One region of the Pseudoalteromonas sp. XMcav11-Q genome, then DNA from elsewhere that is predicted to be linked to it. Evidence: predicted binding sites of a transcription regulator. Region 1 holds the regulator's gene; the other holds the start of a gene.
What was found. The regulator MetJ, encoded in region 1, represses methionine synthesis genes. The targets are predictions, from matches to a motif close to TAGACGTCTAGACGTCTA.
Positions count from the first base shown of each region.

Region 2: the regulator MetJ is predicted to act here: its motif matches at 3,227-3,244, upstream of metA (homoserine O-succinyltransferase).

Region 1 covers NZ_JBECOX010000018.1:44,033-51,069, forward strand. Annotated here, with positions in the region: gene metL (bifunctional aspartate kinase/homoserine dehydrogenase II) at 1-1,395, opposite strand, end outside; gene metB (cystathionine gamma-synthase) at 1,400-2,620, opposite strand; gene metJ (met regulon transcriptional regulator MetJ) at 2,965-3,285, shown strand; gene ABMY45_RS21255 (malic enzyme-like NAD(P)-binding protein) at 3,367-4,608, opposite strand; gene rpmE (50S ribosomal protein L31) at 5,381-5,596, opposite strand; gene priA (primosomal protein N') at 5,811-7,037, shown strand, end outside.
Region 2 covers NZ_JBECOX010000005.1:366,025-373,061, reverse strand. Annotated here, with positions in the region: gene ABMY45_RS10970 (hypothetical protein) at 1-419, shown strand, start outside; gene ABMY45_RS10965 (tetratricopeptide repeat protein) at 451-2,067, opposite strand; gene ABMY45_RS10960 (DMT family transporter) at 2,238-3,128, opposite strand; gene metA (homoserine O-succinyltransferase) at 3,306-4,253, shown strand; gene ABMY45_RS10950 (homocysteine S-methyltransferase family protein) at 4,243-5,322, shown strand; gene metH (methionine synthase) at 5,332-7,037, shown strand, end outside.

The sequences.
Region 1 (7,037 bases):
CAGTAAGCCAACCAACTTAAGATCAAAGTGCTCACTCAGCTTAGCGACTTGGTTTTTGCATTGTTCGATAAACACTTCACCCACATTGCCAACACCAGCTACAATCACAGCAAGCTCTCTGCCTTTATTGACCAAACGTTCGTGCAATATAGCAAGTAGATCGCTATCAATTGCTTGATCGGTTAACACTAAGCTGTAATGGCGCTCTTGCAGCACAAAACGGGTGACAATCGCATGTTCATCCAATAATTCCAGAGCTTGCTGATGTAAGCCAGCAACATCCTGACTTGGGGCAACAATAGCAAAGCCTTGTACTTGCGACTCAATAATATTGGCTCGCGAATCCAGCGCTTTAATCACAACATGGCTAAACTCAGATGGCACCAGTAAGTGTGCCTCTCCACCTTTAACAAAATGATGAATGCTATGCTGAATAAGCTGGCTTAGCTGTTTCACTTCACCACTTTTTAGCTGCTCAACGCGTAACAGGTCAAGTTGTCCAAAAGTGGTAATAAAGCGCTTCTCTTTGCTATAGCCTGCCTTTACTATCTCAGTGCCAAGTGCATCGGCGTCAAAGCTGCTGCGAACTTGCAGTTTTATATCGGTATCTTTAAGTGGAGACAGCGTTTTTGCATGTAGTACTGGATTACCTAATCGTGCGAGTAATTCAGCTTGGCCACGACATACCTTTGTGTATTTTATGGCATTGGCGACTTTACGTGGATCAGTGCTGAATACACCCGTTGTATCCGTCCAAATTGATACTTGAGCCGCATCAAGATAACTTGCCAACAAAGTCGCGCTATAGTCACTGCCATTTCGGCCTAAAGTCACCGTTTCACCTTGTGCATTTGCGGCAATAAAACCGGTAACGATATAGATAGCGTGATCATCAATTGCGCGATAGCACGCTTCTTTGTTATGGGCGTGTAGTAACACCCCCTCTTGTTGTACAAATAACGTACGAGCGTCGATAGCTTTGGCTTCGATACCTTGAGAACTTAGGTAGTTTGCTAATATACGAGCCGACCATAGCTCTCCATGTGCAAGTAAACTCGCGTAGTGAAGATGCTGTTCTTCTCGTCCTAAAGCGATTGCTTGCAGCTCATTGACAAGCTGTTTGAGTAACACACTGTGTTGTTCACCTACAAACAGGGCATCAATTAATTCACGTTGATGATTTTCAACTTGTAATAAAACATCGTTGAATGCGCGAACATCTTGCTGCTCAAAGCTTTGCCATAACTTCACTAGGGTATTCGTTGTTTTTCCTGCAGCAGAAACCACAACACTGTCACCTAGTTGACATTGCTCTAACACTATCTTGGCAACCGCCTGATAACGCTCTGGCGAGCTTAAACTCGAACCACCAAACTTATGTACTACTTTTGCCATTTACTCACCACAACGCTACTGTATGTGCAGGCGTTAATTTGAATGACTTAGCATCATCACTCGCCTGACTTTCATCAATACATGCAAATCCCGCTTCCAGATCTGCAATGAGATCCTGTGCATCTTCAATGCCTACAGAAATACGAATCAACGTGTCGCCCACTCCCGCTTCTAAACGTGCTTGCGGATCCATACCCGCGTGTGTCATCGTCGCTGGATGACAAATAAGACTCTCAACCCCACCTAAAGATTCTGCCAATGAAAAGTGCGTTAGAGACGTTAAAAACTTCGCAGATGTTTGCAGATCGCCTTTGATATCAAAGCTCACCATGCCACCAAAGCCGAGCTGTTGTTTTTTCGCAAGTTCGTGTTGAGGATGCGACTCAAGGCCAGGGTAATAAACTTGGCTAACATACGGCGACTTTTCTAAATATTCTGCAATAAGCTGAGCATTTTCTTGATGTTGGCGTAAACGCACATTTAAGGTGCGCAGTCCACGTAGGGTAAGGTAACTATCAAAAGGTGCACCGGTAATACCGATATTATTCGCCCACCAAGCTAACTCATCACCCAATTCCTGTGTACGCGCGATCACCGCGCCCCCCACTACATCAGAATGACCATTGATATATTTAGTGGTTGAATGCACGACGACATCCACGCCAAAGGCAATGGGGTTTTGTAATGCAGGAGACAAGAAGGTGTTGTCAGCGGCGACCAAAGCCCCCACAGCGTGTGCTGCATTTACGACAGCTTCTATATCCGTTAACCGCAAAATTGGGTTACTTGGTGTTTCAATCCAAACTAATTTAGGTTTGATCTGCTGCAGCTGCGCAAGACTTTCAGGTTGCGTGAGATCCAAGACTGTTAATTTGAGCAATCCACGCTTTGCAAGCGATGTAAACAAGCGATAGCTACCACCATAGCAGTCATGTGGAATAACCAGCATATCGTCATGGTTAAGCAGTTGAGTTACTAGGTGAACGGCAGCCATGCCAGTGGCGGTAATAATACCACGAGCACCACCTTCAAGTTCGGTAAGTGCCTGTGCAAGCACATCACGATTAAAGTTACCGCTGCGGCCATAATCGTAGTCGCGTTTGGTATCAAAATCGGCAAAAGAATAGGTGGTAGAAAGGTAAAGCGGTGGCACTACTGCCCCATGCGCTTTATCAGCTTCTATACCGTGACGCACTGCTACCGTCGATTTATTAACTTGACTCATAAGGTCACCTAGATAGTTGGATGTTTAGACGTCTAAAAGGTTAGAGCAACAGAAACCAGAAGTCAAAACATTTATACCGCTAAATGGCTAAATAACTAGTATTTGACTATCTTTTTTAAACCGATAAAATTTCGCCACTCTAGGCGTTGCTAATACGACTGAGTTATTGAAAACTATGGCAGAGATTCTTCTATCTCGCTATGGCGGATTAGTTTATTCATCTATTTGAGTTTGGGATTTATCTTTAATTCGTAAGGTTATCCCTATATTCATGCGGTTGGTGAATAATGTAGACCAGAACCCAGTCATATTGGCATTGATGTAACTGAGGCAAGTACACAATTATGGCAAAATGGAACGGTGAGTATATTCACCCATATGCAGAACACGGTAAAAAAGCAGAGCAAGTAAAAAAGATCACGGTGAGCATACCTCTGAATGTACTCAAAGTGCTAACTGATGAGCGTACACGTCGCCAAGTGAATAACTTACGTCATGCCACGAACAGTGAGCTTTTATGTGAGGCGTTTCTACATGCCTTCACAGGTCAGCCACTGCCGAGCGATGAAGACTTGAGAAAAGATAATCCAGAGCGTATTCCTTTAGAGGTAAGACAAATAATGGAAGAGCGCGGTTTGGAGATCCCAGAAATAAACGAAGAGTGATAACTGCTCTTTCGCTCTGGAAATACAGACACAAAAAAAGCCTCAATCGAGGCTTTTTTCATTTGGATTAAACCTATAGTATTATTCCATATATCCAGCTGGCATATCGATTTGTGCCACGCCTGATTCAATTGCAGCTACCGCTACCGCTTTTGCGATACGAGGTAACAAACGCGGATCCATTGGTTTTGGAATGATGTACTCAGGACCAAACTCAAGACTATCTACGTCAGCCGCTTTTAACACTTCAGCAGGTACAGGCTCTTTCGCAATCGTTCTAATTGCTTCAACCGCTGCAATCTTCATCTCGTCATTGATAGCGGTTGCGCGTACATCAAGCGCACCACGGAAGATAAACGGGAAACACAGTACGTTATTTACTTGGTTTGGATAATCCGAGCGGCCTGTCGCCATGATCAAATCATTACGTGCACCGTGTGCAACTTCAGGGCTGATCTCAGGGTCTGGGTTAGAACAAGCGAATACCACTGGCTTGTCAGCCATTAGCTTTAGATCCTCAGCAGAAAGTAAGTCTGGGCCAGAAACACCAACAAATACGTCCGCATCTGCAATCACGTCTTGTAACGTACGCTTATCCGTGTTGTTTGCAAACAGCTCTTTGTATTCATTTAGGTCATCACGACGAGTATGGATCACGCCTTTTCTGTCCAGCATATAGATGTGCTCACGTTGAGCACCGCATTTGATCAGTAATTCCATACAAGCAATAGCGGCTGCACCCGCGCCAAGACACACAATAATCGCATCATGAATATCTTTACCTTGGATTTCCAACGCATTCAGCATACCCGCAGCGGTTACAATTGCAGTGCCGTGCTGATCATCATGGAATACAGGAACGTCACAACGTTCAATTAGCGCGCGCTCAATTTCAAAACACTCTGGCGCTTTAATATCTTCAAGGTTAATACCACCAAATGTGTCTGCGATATTTGCCACAGTATTGATGAAGTCTTCAGTGGTGTTGTGCTTAACTTCGATATCGATTGAATCAAGGCCCGCAAAACGCTTAAATAATAGTGCCTTACCTTCCATAACAGGCTTTGACGCCAAAGGACCTAAGTTACCCAAGCCAAGAATTGCCGTACCATTACTGATCACCGCAACCATATTTCCTTTACCCGTGTAACGGTATGCATTCGCCGGATCAGCCGCGATTTCACGTACTGGCTCTGCAACACCTGGGCTGTATGCAAGTGCTAAGTCTTTTACGGTCTCGGCAGGTTTAGTGAGTTCAACACTGATTTTACCTGGAACGGGCTTCTCGTGATAATCTAGAGCTTGTTGACGAAAGTCTGTCATGGCGCGATATTTTCCTACGAAGTTAATGTGAGAGTGTGGTAAACGTTCGCATTCTGAATGTTGGCAACCTAGCTAGCTGGTTACAGCAACACACAGTGCGATTAACTATATGAGCGACGACATTCAACCACTCAACAAGCGTATGTGCTTTGCTGTCGCGGTATGTCAATAGGACATATAGTTAATCGACCGTATTCACACAATACCGAGTTTTGCTCATTATTCAAGTAAAATCAGGTCTATCCACTAGCATGGTATTTTCTATACTTTTCCGAGAAGATAAGCTCAATTTTAAGAAATATTTCACAAATAAAATGACTAAAACTTAAAAAACAAGACGCTAAAACCAGCACGGAATGTATAAAATTAGCACAAATGCACACCAACTATAAAAACAATAAGAAAATTGCAACTTAACCAACTTTAACGTCAAGATACCGACATTTAATCGCAATATACTGACTTTAGTTTATATTAAGTGCTCATACCTGATACTATTTACTATATGAGCTTTGATTATTTTCACAACTTAAGCTCGTAAATGTTCAATATTTATCTGCTAAATAGAGTTTTTACTCTACCCAAGAGATCAGTAAAGTTTTGCTGCCAAACTGGCAAGTTTTTTATTTTAGAAGAATAAAAGACACAATAAGACGGGATGACTGACGGTCTATCTGCTGATGCAGAATAGGATGTATAAATCGAGAAGGTATTTTCAAACAGGCACAAAAAAAGCACCCTAAAGGTGCTTTTTTCGACTAGACCAACAAGATTACTTCTTGCTGCTAAGTGCACCGAAACGCTTGTTAAAGCGATCTACACGGCCACCTGTGTCAAGGATCTTCTGCTTACCAGTGTAAAACGGGTGACATGCAGAACATACGTCTAGGTGAATATCTTTACATAGCGTTGAACGAGTTTCGAACTTGTTACCGCAAGAGCACGATGCAGTGATCGTCTCGTAATTAGGGTGAATACCTTCTTTCATAGCAACCTCTAGTTAAGGCCGTATCGCTCTCCAAACCCGAAGTCTGGCACCATACGTAGTTATACAAAAATGTGGACGCGTATTTTAGTGCTTAACTGAACAATCTACAAGCAATATTTCAGAGTTTTTTATCACCGTCGCAGAGTACGTTTTCAATTCGTACCACCTTAGGTATATACTTCGTCACTGCGCTCACTTTATGGAATTGTAATACATGCTCATTCTTGAAGTAGCTTTAAAGCTGCCACTGCACCGAACATTCGACTATTTGCTAGCACCAACCATGCAAGTTGAAGCAGGAATGAGAGTCACCGTCAATTTTGCCAACCGTCGCTGCACAGCGATTGCGCTTGCTAAAAAAGACGACACCGATGTACCAAAAGAAAAACTCAAGCAAATTATTGAGGTGTTGGACGAGCATCCTGTCTTTAATCAAGCACAACTTAGCTTTTTACACTTTGTCTCCCAGTATTACTGTCATCCAATTGGCGATACCTTATTCACAGCACTACCGGCAGTACTCAGAGATGGTGGAAGCCCAGACAAAACTCAGATCCCTATCGTCAGATTAACGGAAAAAGGGCAGAAACTACCAACACTGCGAGCCAAAAAGCAACAAGCGCTGCTTTCTCAATTATATGAAGGTGGTGCAATAAAATTAAGTGAACTCAAAGCGCTCGGATTTGCTAGCCAAACAATTAAAGCATTAGAAGAAAAAGCGCTTATCTCACAATCTATTGAGCATGATAGTGATTGGTCGCAAAACGAATTACAGCTAGGCGAAAAGCCACGCCTAAACGACCAGCAAGCGACTATTTGCAGCGCCGTTAATGCACAAGTCGGTTACCGTACCTTTTTAATCGAAGGTGTAACGGGAAGTGGTAAAACCGAAGTCTACTTACAGAGCCTTGAAAACATAATAAAAGCGGGTAAACAAGCACTGATCTTAGTGCCTGAAATTGGACTCACACCACAAACGGTCAACCGCTTCAAAAAACGCTTTAATAACCTGCCCATTGATTTATGGCATTCAAATCTAACCGATAACGAACGCCTACATACTTGGCGTCGCGCCGAAAAGGGTCTGAGCGCTTTGGTCATCGGTACTCGCTCGGCCATTTTTTTGCCATTTCAAAATCTCGGCATGATCATCGTTGACGAAGAGCACGACAACTCGTTTAAACAGCAAGAAGGCCTGCGCTATCACGCCAGAGATCTCGCTGCATTTCGAGCGCATCAGGCACACTGCCCTTTGCTTTTGGGAACCGCAACACCGGCATTAGAAACATTACACAAAGCCATTACCAACAAATATCAACTCGTCACACTGAGTAAACGAGCGCAGACCCAGCACGACAACCAATTTCACCTTGTCGACATGAAAGGTCAGCCAGAACAAGGCGGGTTTTCACCAATGAGTTTACATTGGATGGAAAAAACA
Region 2 (7,037 bases), on a different contig from region 1:
CCCATAGCCCAGAAATGATAGCGCAGCTCGAAGTTGCTGATGGGGCGAAATGTCCAAAGCGGCAAACGATTCTGCTAGGTAAAATGACATTAACTGCTGGAACCTTTAAATATTTACATAGTGAAGGAAGTAACGTTTGTACCAGTCCTAAGCAGAGTATTCCTGGTCGTATTACACCACGACTAGATTGTGGCCAGTTTGATGATTGGCGACTTGCTTATGATATGGGTAATAAAATGTGTCAATCTCTACATCAAAATATGAAAGGCTTTAGTAATAGCCTAAAGCCTGATATGACAGTGTATCCTCGCTTTGAAGGACCTTTTGAATTCAAAGGAGACCGTCATCACCAAGAGTATGAGGCCGGTATGGGCGTGACTTTAGCATGCTATTTATGTGAGACCGCGACGGATAACTAGAGAAGGGGCAAAAGCCCCTTTGTTGTAAACATCAAGTAGCGTTGGAGCACGCTATGATTAGCTCCAGTTGTGCAACTTTTTGAGAAAGGGGCGCAGTATCGAAATTAGCGTCTTGGCATTGAGTGAGTACATATTGTGCCGTGGTAACAATATTTCGAATACGCGGCTTTTTGGGCAGCGTTTTGATATTAAGATAGCGTTCAAGAGTGCGCACTCGTAAGCGACCATCATCGATATTCACTTTCCACACTTTGCTTTCTTCCGCTAATTCGACACGAGTTTTGCCACTACTTTGCTCCCAAAGCGTCAAAGTGAGTGTCATTACCTCAACCATTAATTGTCTAGCGGCCTGTTCATCAATGCTCGTATGTTTACTGTGCACGCCATGAGTATCGGCGCGGGCGGTATTGCGAATAAAGCAGTAAGTAACCAAAACACCTGCTAAAAATGTGATAAACCCGACGAGTACATGAGACAACATGCTTGTCTCTGTTTGGCGCTTAGGCGCGGTCAAGACGTTAGCGCTTTGAAGGCGAAATTGATAAAGGTTTTCACTTTGTACACGACTAGTTTTAAGCGTGTCATTATAACGCTGTGCGGTCTCTACCGCTTCTTTATAAGCGTGTGTTTGTAGTTGGGACTGCAATAAGGCAATGTAAAATAACTCCGTAAGCTGACTATTTTGCTGATTATGTGCTTCAAGCCCCTGTTTAAGTATCGTTTGTGCTGTTAGGTTATCGCCCTCAAGCTGCTTGAGTTTGGCCTCAATAAGCAGTGCTCGCTGATCCACTTTACCGTGTTGAATTAGTTGCCGAGTACGTTTAAATGAAGCAAGTTGCTGTTGTGCCTGAGTGATATGATTTTGAGCAATGGCAATTTCGGCCAATAATAAATAGGCTCGAGACAATTGGGTATAGGCACCGCTTTGTGTCAAAGGTTGAAGTAAATCTTCAATTATTTCAGTTGCTTTGTTGTAGTCGCGCTTTTTGTAAAATACCTCCGCGATGCTTAGCAAGGTGTGATTCGCTTTAGTTTGGTCGCCAGCTTGCTGGTGGAGCGCGTGGGCTTGACGAAACGAGAGGATGGCATCATCCAACTGATTAATATCCCTCGATACATTCCCTAAATTGTTAAGCGTGATCGCTTGTCTCTGTAGGTCATTTGTTGCTTTCGCTATTTGGTAGCTTTCTAAAAATAAAGTAAGGGCGGTGTCTAAATCTCCGAGTGCCTGATAGGCATTAGCTAAATCGTTTGCCGATTTACCCAGGAGTTCGTTTTGTTGCAACTTAGCCGCAAGCGTTTGCGCTTCGTGGAAGCTCTCCAGCGCTTGAATATAATTGCGCTGGCGATAACGATTAATACCACTTTGTCTTAACACCTGAAAGCGTTGGAGTGTGGTTAACTTCCATGCCATCAACTCATCCAGTATTTGATTGCTGAGCTTTATGTCACCCGCTCGACGATACAAGCTAACAAGCTCAAGATGTGCATCAAAAGCTTGAGCACCGTTGGGTTCAAGCGTTTCAAGATGTTGCTTACAAGACAAAATCTGGCTTGTGAGATTAGCATTATTGGCACCTGGGCATTCTGAACCATGCGCCGGTAACACAACGAGCAGTAATGCGAAAAACAAAGCAAGCAAAGGCATAAATATTAGTCTATATACATTGTTTTTACATATTAATATAGTGGTAACAAAAAGTCGTGTCTGCCTTTAATAAATCTTAGGTTGACTACTTTTTGTATTTTGCCTCTGTTTCGGTGGTAAATTAACCCCAAATTCAGGCCAATATGCACACATATTAAGTGTGATATTGGCTATCCCTTTAGCAATAAAAACACCCCAGCTAAAGCAATTAGGCCTCCAAACATCATAGACTTAGTAATAGCTTCTCTGCGCAGTAGTCCAATTGTCATCACCATAAGCGGTGCCGTTGCAAAGATGGTTTGTGCGATAGCGGGATCAGTATGATTAACGGAAATTAACTGTAGCCAAAGCCCAATAAAGGTGCCAAAAAACACTGCAACGAATAACCAGTTTTTACCGTCGATTTGTTTAAGTGTGAGTGCTTTAAACAGGCTTTGTGATTTCAAACAAACAACAATAAAGGCCACAAATAGGGTGCCGGATCCCAAGCGAATAAGTGCCGCCCACAAACTACTAATGCTTTCGTTATTTAGCGCACCTTTGGAAAGCACCATACCCGCAGCTTGGCAAATGGCAGCCGTGAGTGCAAAACAGACTCCCAAGAGATAATGTTTTTTGTCTAATACCGGCTGGCTTCTACTTGGCTTAATCGCCAACATCACACCAACGGTTGTCACTGCAATGCCGAGCCAAGCGGATGCGCTGAGATAAACACCAAGGAGCACAATGTTTAAGATCCCCGCGATGGCAGGTGCAAGACTTTCAATAACCAAAGTGCGAGCAGGGCCTATATTTCTGAGTGCGGCAAAGTAAGCGCTGTCACCAATCGCTATGCCCAGTATCCCACTGGCTATCAGCCAGCCCCAGCTCGAGAGTAAGGTCGGATACATAGCATCACCTGCGATGAGCAAACACAAGATCATCAAAGCAGAAGCGATGACGCCTTTGCTAACGTTCAACTCAAATGGACTAAGGTGATGGCTAAATCGTTTATACAGTATGGTTGAGCCAGCCCATACCCCAGCCGCCGCAATCGCTGCCGCTTCGCCAATACCAATCATAAATATCAAGTTTCTTGTGTTTATTTATATGATGGCAAGTATACATAAATTGAAATAATCAGTGAGAGGTTAGGCATCAAATTATTATCACAAATGTTTAGACGTCCACACATCTAGAGGTTGAATTTTTCCAGTTTTTGTCCATAATAATGCCATTCGATTAGTCTGGAGCAGCGCATGCCAATCACCGTCACCGACGAACTCCCAGCCATTGCCCAATTGCGTCATGAAAATGTGTTCGTGATGCCACAAAGTCGTGCATCAACGCAAGAGATCCGCCCAATGCGGCTCGCGATATTAAACTTGATGCCGAATAAGGTGGAGACTGAGGTGCAATTTATCCGATTACTGGCAAATACCCCTTTGCAGGTGAATGTTGATTTGTTGCGACTGGACACCCACCGTAGCTCTGAAAACTCAGAGCAACATCTAGATATGTTTTACCGCTATTTTTCGGATGTGAAAGATCAAAACTATGATGCTTTGATAGTCACCGGTGCGCCGCTGGCGCATCTTGAATATGACGATGTGGTGTATTGGCAGGAATTACAGGCGTTTTTTGATTGGGCTGAGCACCATGTTACTTCAACCCTGTTTTCTTGTTGGGCCGCACATGCCGGTTTGTATCACCATTATGGGTTAAAGCGAGCACTCAAAAATGACAAACTGTGTGGCGTATTTAAGCACCACTGTTATTTTGACCACGGGGCGCTCACTCGCGGTTTTGATGATGAGTTTTTGGTGCCACACTCACGTTATGGCCACATCGACATCGATAAAATTAATGCGTGTAAAGACCTAGTGGTGTTAGCAGGCTCTGAAAAAGTGGGCGCTTACTTAATTAAAAATCACTCAGGTAGCCAAGTATACATTACCGGTCATCCTGAATACGACGCCGATACGCTACAAAAAGAATATCTTCGCGATTGTGAAAAAATGGCCAACGCACCGCAGCCTGAGAACTATTTTCCTGAGAATGACACCAGCAAACGTCCATCTAAGACATGGCAAAGCCATGCATTCTTGTTATTCTCAAATTGGTTAAACTACTATGTTTACCAAACCACACCTTATGATATTAACTTAGTTAGCCAAGATGTAAGGACTAACAATTATGCCGAATAATGTAGCCGTAAACGGTGAGCAAATAGCAGAGCAGCTTAAGCAAGCAATGCAGCAACGTATTCTGATCTTAGATGGTGCAATGGGAACCATGATCCAAAAGCACAAATTAGAAGAACAAGACTATCGTGGTGAGCGCTTTAAAGATTGGCATGTCCTTATCAAAGGCAACAACGATCTGCTAAGTTTGACGCAGCCTGAGATAATCAAACAGATCCATCGCGATTATCTAGCTGCTGGCGCAGATATCATTGAAACCAATACTTTTAACGCCACCACCATCTCGATGGAAGATTATGACATGGCAAGCCTAAGCCGCGAGATTAATCTTGAATCGGCGAAGCTTGCACGTGCGGTATGTGATGAATTTACCGCCAAAGATCCCAGCAAGCCTCGCTATGTGGCAGGTGTACTTGGCCCAACGTCAAAAACCTGTTCGATTTCTCCTGATGTAAACGACCCTGGTTTTCGCAATATCACTTTTGACAAGTTGGTTGCAGCCTATGTCGAATCAACGCTTGCCCTTATTGAAGGCGGTGCTCACCTTATTTTGATTGAGACTATTTTTGATACGCTCAACGCCAAAGCCGCGTCTTACGGTGTAGAAGAAGCGTTCGAGCAAGCGGGCCTCACTCTGCCTGTTATGATCTCGGGCACGATCACCGACGCTTCCGGTCGCACGCTATCAGGGCAAACCACCGAGGCGTTTTATAACTCCATTCGTCATATTAAGCCAATCTCTATTGGCCTCAACTGCGCGCTAGGCCCAGATTTATTAAGACAGTATGTAGAAGAGCTGTCACGGGTTTGTGAGACCTTTACCTCTGTACATCCAAACGCAGGGCTTCCTAACGAGTTTGGTGAATACGACCTAGAAGCCGATGACATGGCAAAAGAGATTATCGATTGGGGCAATGAAGGGTTTATCAATATTGTTGGCGGCTGCTGTGGCACCACGCCCGAACATATTCGCGCCTTCGCGAGAGGCCTTGAGCAAACCCAGCCGCGTAGCTTGCCTAACATCGAAGTGCGGATGCGTTTGGCAGGTCTTGAAGCCTGTAACTTAAATTAGGAATTCACCATGACACAAACAGCAGTATTTACCAATGTCGGTGAACGTACCAATGTAACGGGATCGGCAAAATTTAAGCGCTTAATTTTAGAAGAAGATTACGAAACCGCGCTGGATGTTGCCAGAGAGCAGGTTGAAAGCGGCGCGCAAGTGATCGATATCAACATGGATGAAGCCATGTTGGACTCAAAAGCTGCGATGGTGAAGTTTCTTAATCTGATAGCGTCAGAGCCGGATATTTCTAAAGTCCCCATCATGGTCGACTCGTCTAAATGGGAAGTCATTGAAGCGGGTCTGAAATGTATTCAAGGTAAAGCCATTGTAAACTCAATCTCCTTAAAAGAGGGTGAGGCACCATTTATCCACCAAGCCAAAATCATCAAGCGCTTTGGTGCTGCTGTGGTGGTGATGGCATTTGATGAAGTTGGTCAAGCGGAAACCGCAGAGCGAAAGTTTGAGATCTGTCAGCGTTCTTACAAAATCTTGGTTGACGAGCTTGGGTTTCCGCCAGAAGACATTATTTTTGACCCTAATATTTTTGCGGTCGCTACGGGTATCGAAGAGCATGATAACTATGCCGTAGAATTTATAGAGGGCACGCGCAGAATTAAGCAAAACCTGCCGCACTGTAAAGTGTCAGGGGGGGTATCTAACGTATCCTTCTCATTCCGTGGTAACAACCCGGTGCGTGAAGCGATCCACTCTGTGTTTCTTTACCATGCGATTAAAGCAGGCATGGATATGGGGATCGTCAATGCCGGTCAGTTAGCCGTGTATGACGATATTCCAAAAGAGCTCCGTGATGCCGTTGAGGATGTGATCCTCAATACCGACGCCGGTGCTGGCGAACGATTGGTTGAGATCGCGCCTAAATACTCGGGCATGGCGCAAGCCGAAAAGCAGGAAGATTTAGAGTGGCGTTCTTGGCCAGTTGAAAAACGCTTGGAGCACGACTTAGTTAAAGGGATCACCGAGTTTATCGACGAGGATACCGAGGCCTGTCGGCAACAGTTTGATAAGCCAATTCAAGTGATTGAAGGGCCACTGATGGATGGTATGAACGTGGTTGGCGACTTGTTTGGCGCGGGCAAAATGTTCCTGCCTCAAGTGGTGAAATCTGCTCGAGTGATGAAGCGCGCGGTTGCCTATCTTGACCCTTACATTGAGGCTGAAAAAGAAGAAGGCTCTAGTAACGGTAAAGTGATCATGGCCACGGTTAAGGGCGATGTACACGACATTGGCAAAAACATTGTGGGCGTGGTACTGCAATGTAACAACTACGAAGTCGTGGACTTGGGTGTGATGGTGCCAGCAGAGAAAATTCTGCAAACGGCCATTGACGAAAACGCTGATGTCATTGGTCTGTCTGGCCTTATTACGCCATCCCTTGATGAAATGGTGCATGTTGCGAAAGAAATGACGCGTCGCGGCTTCGATATTCCTCTACTCATTGGTGGTGCAACCACATCGAAAGCGCATACTGCGGTTAAAATTGAACCTCAGTACGATAAAGGTGTGATCTACGTCAATAACGCCAGTCGGGCGGTTGGTGTGGTATCTAGCCTGCTAAGTAAAACCCAAAAGCCAGAGTTTTTAGCAAAAACCGCGGACGAATACGTCAAAGTACGGGAGCAGCAGGCGCGTAAAAAACCACGTTCAAAACCGGTTACTTTGGCGCGTGCGCGCGATAATGCGGTAAAACTTGATTGGCAAAG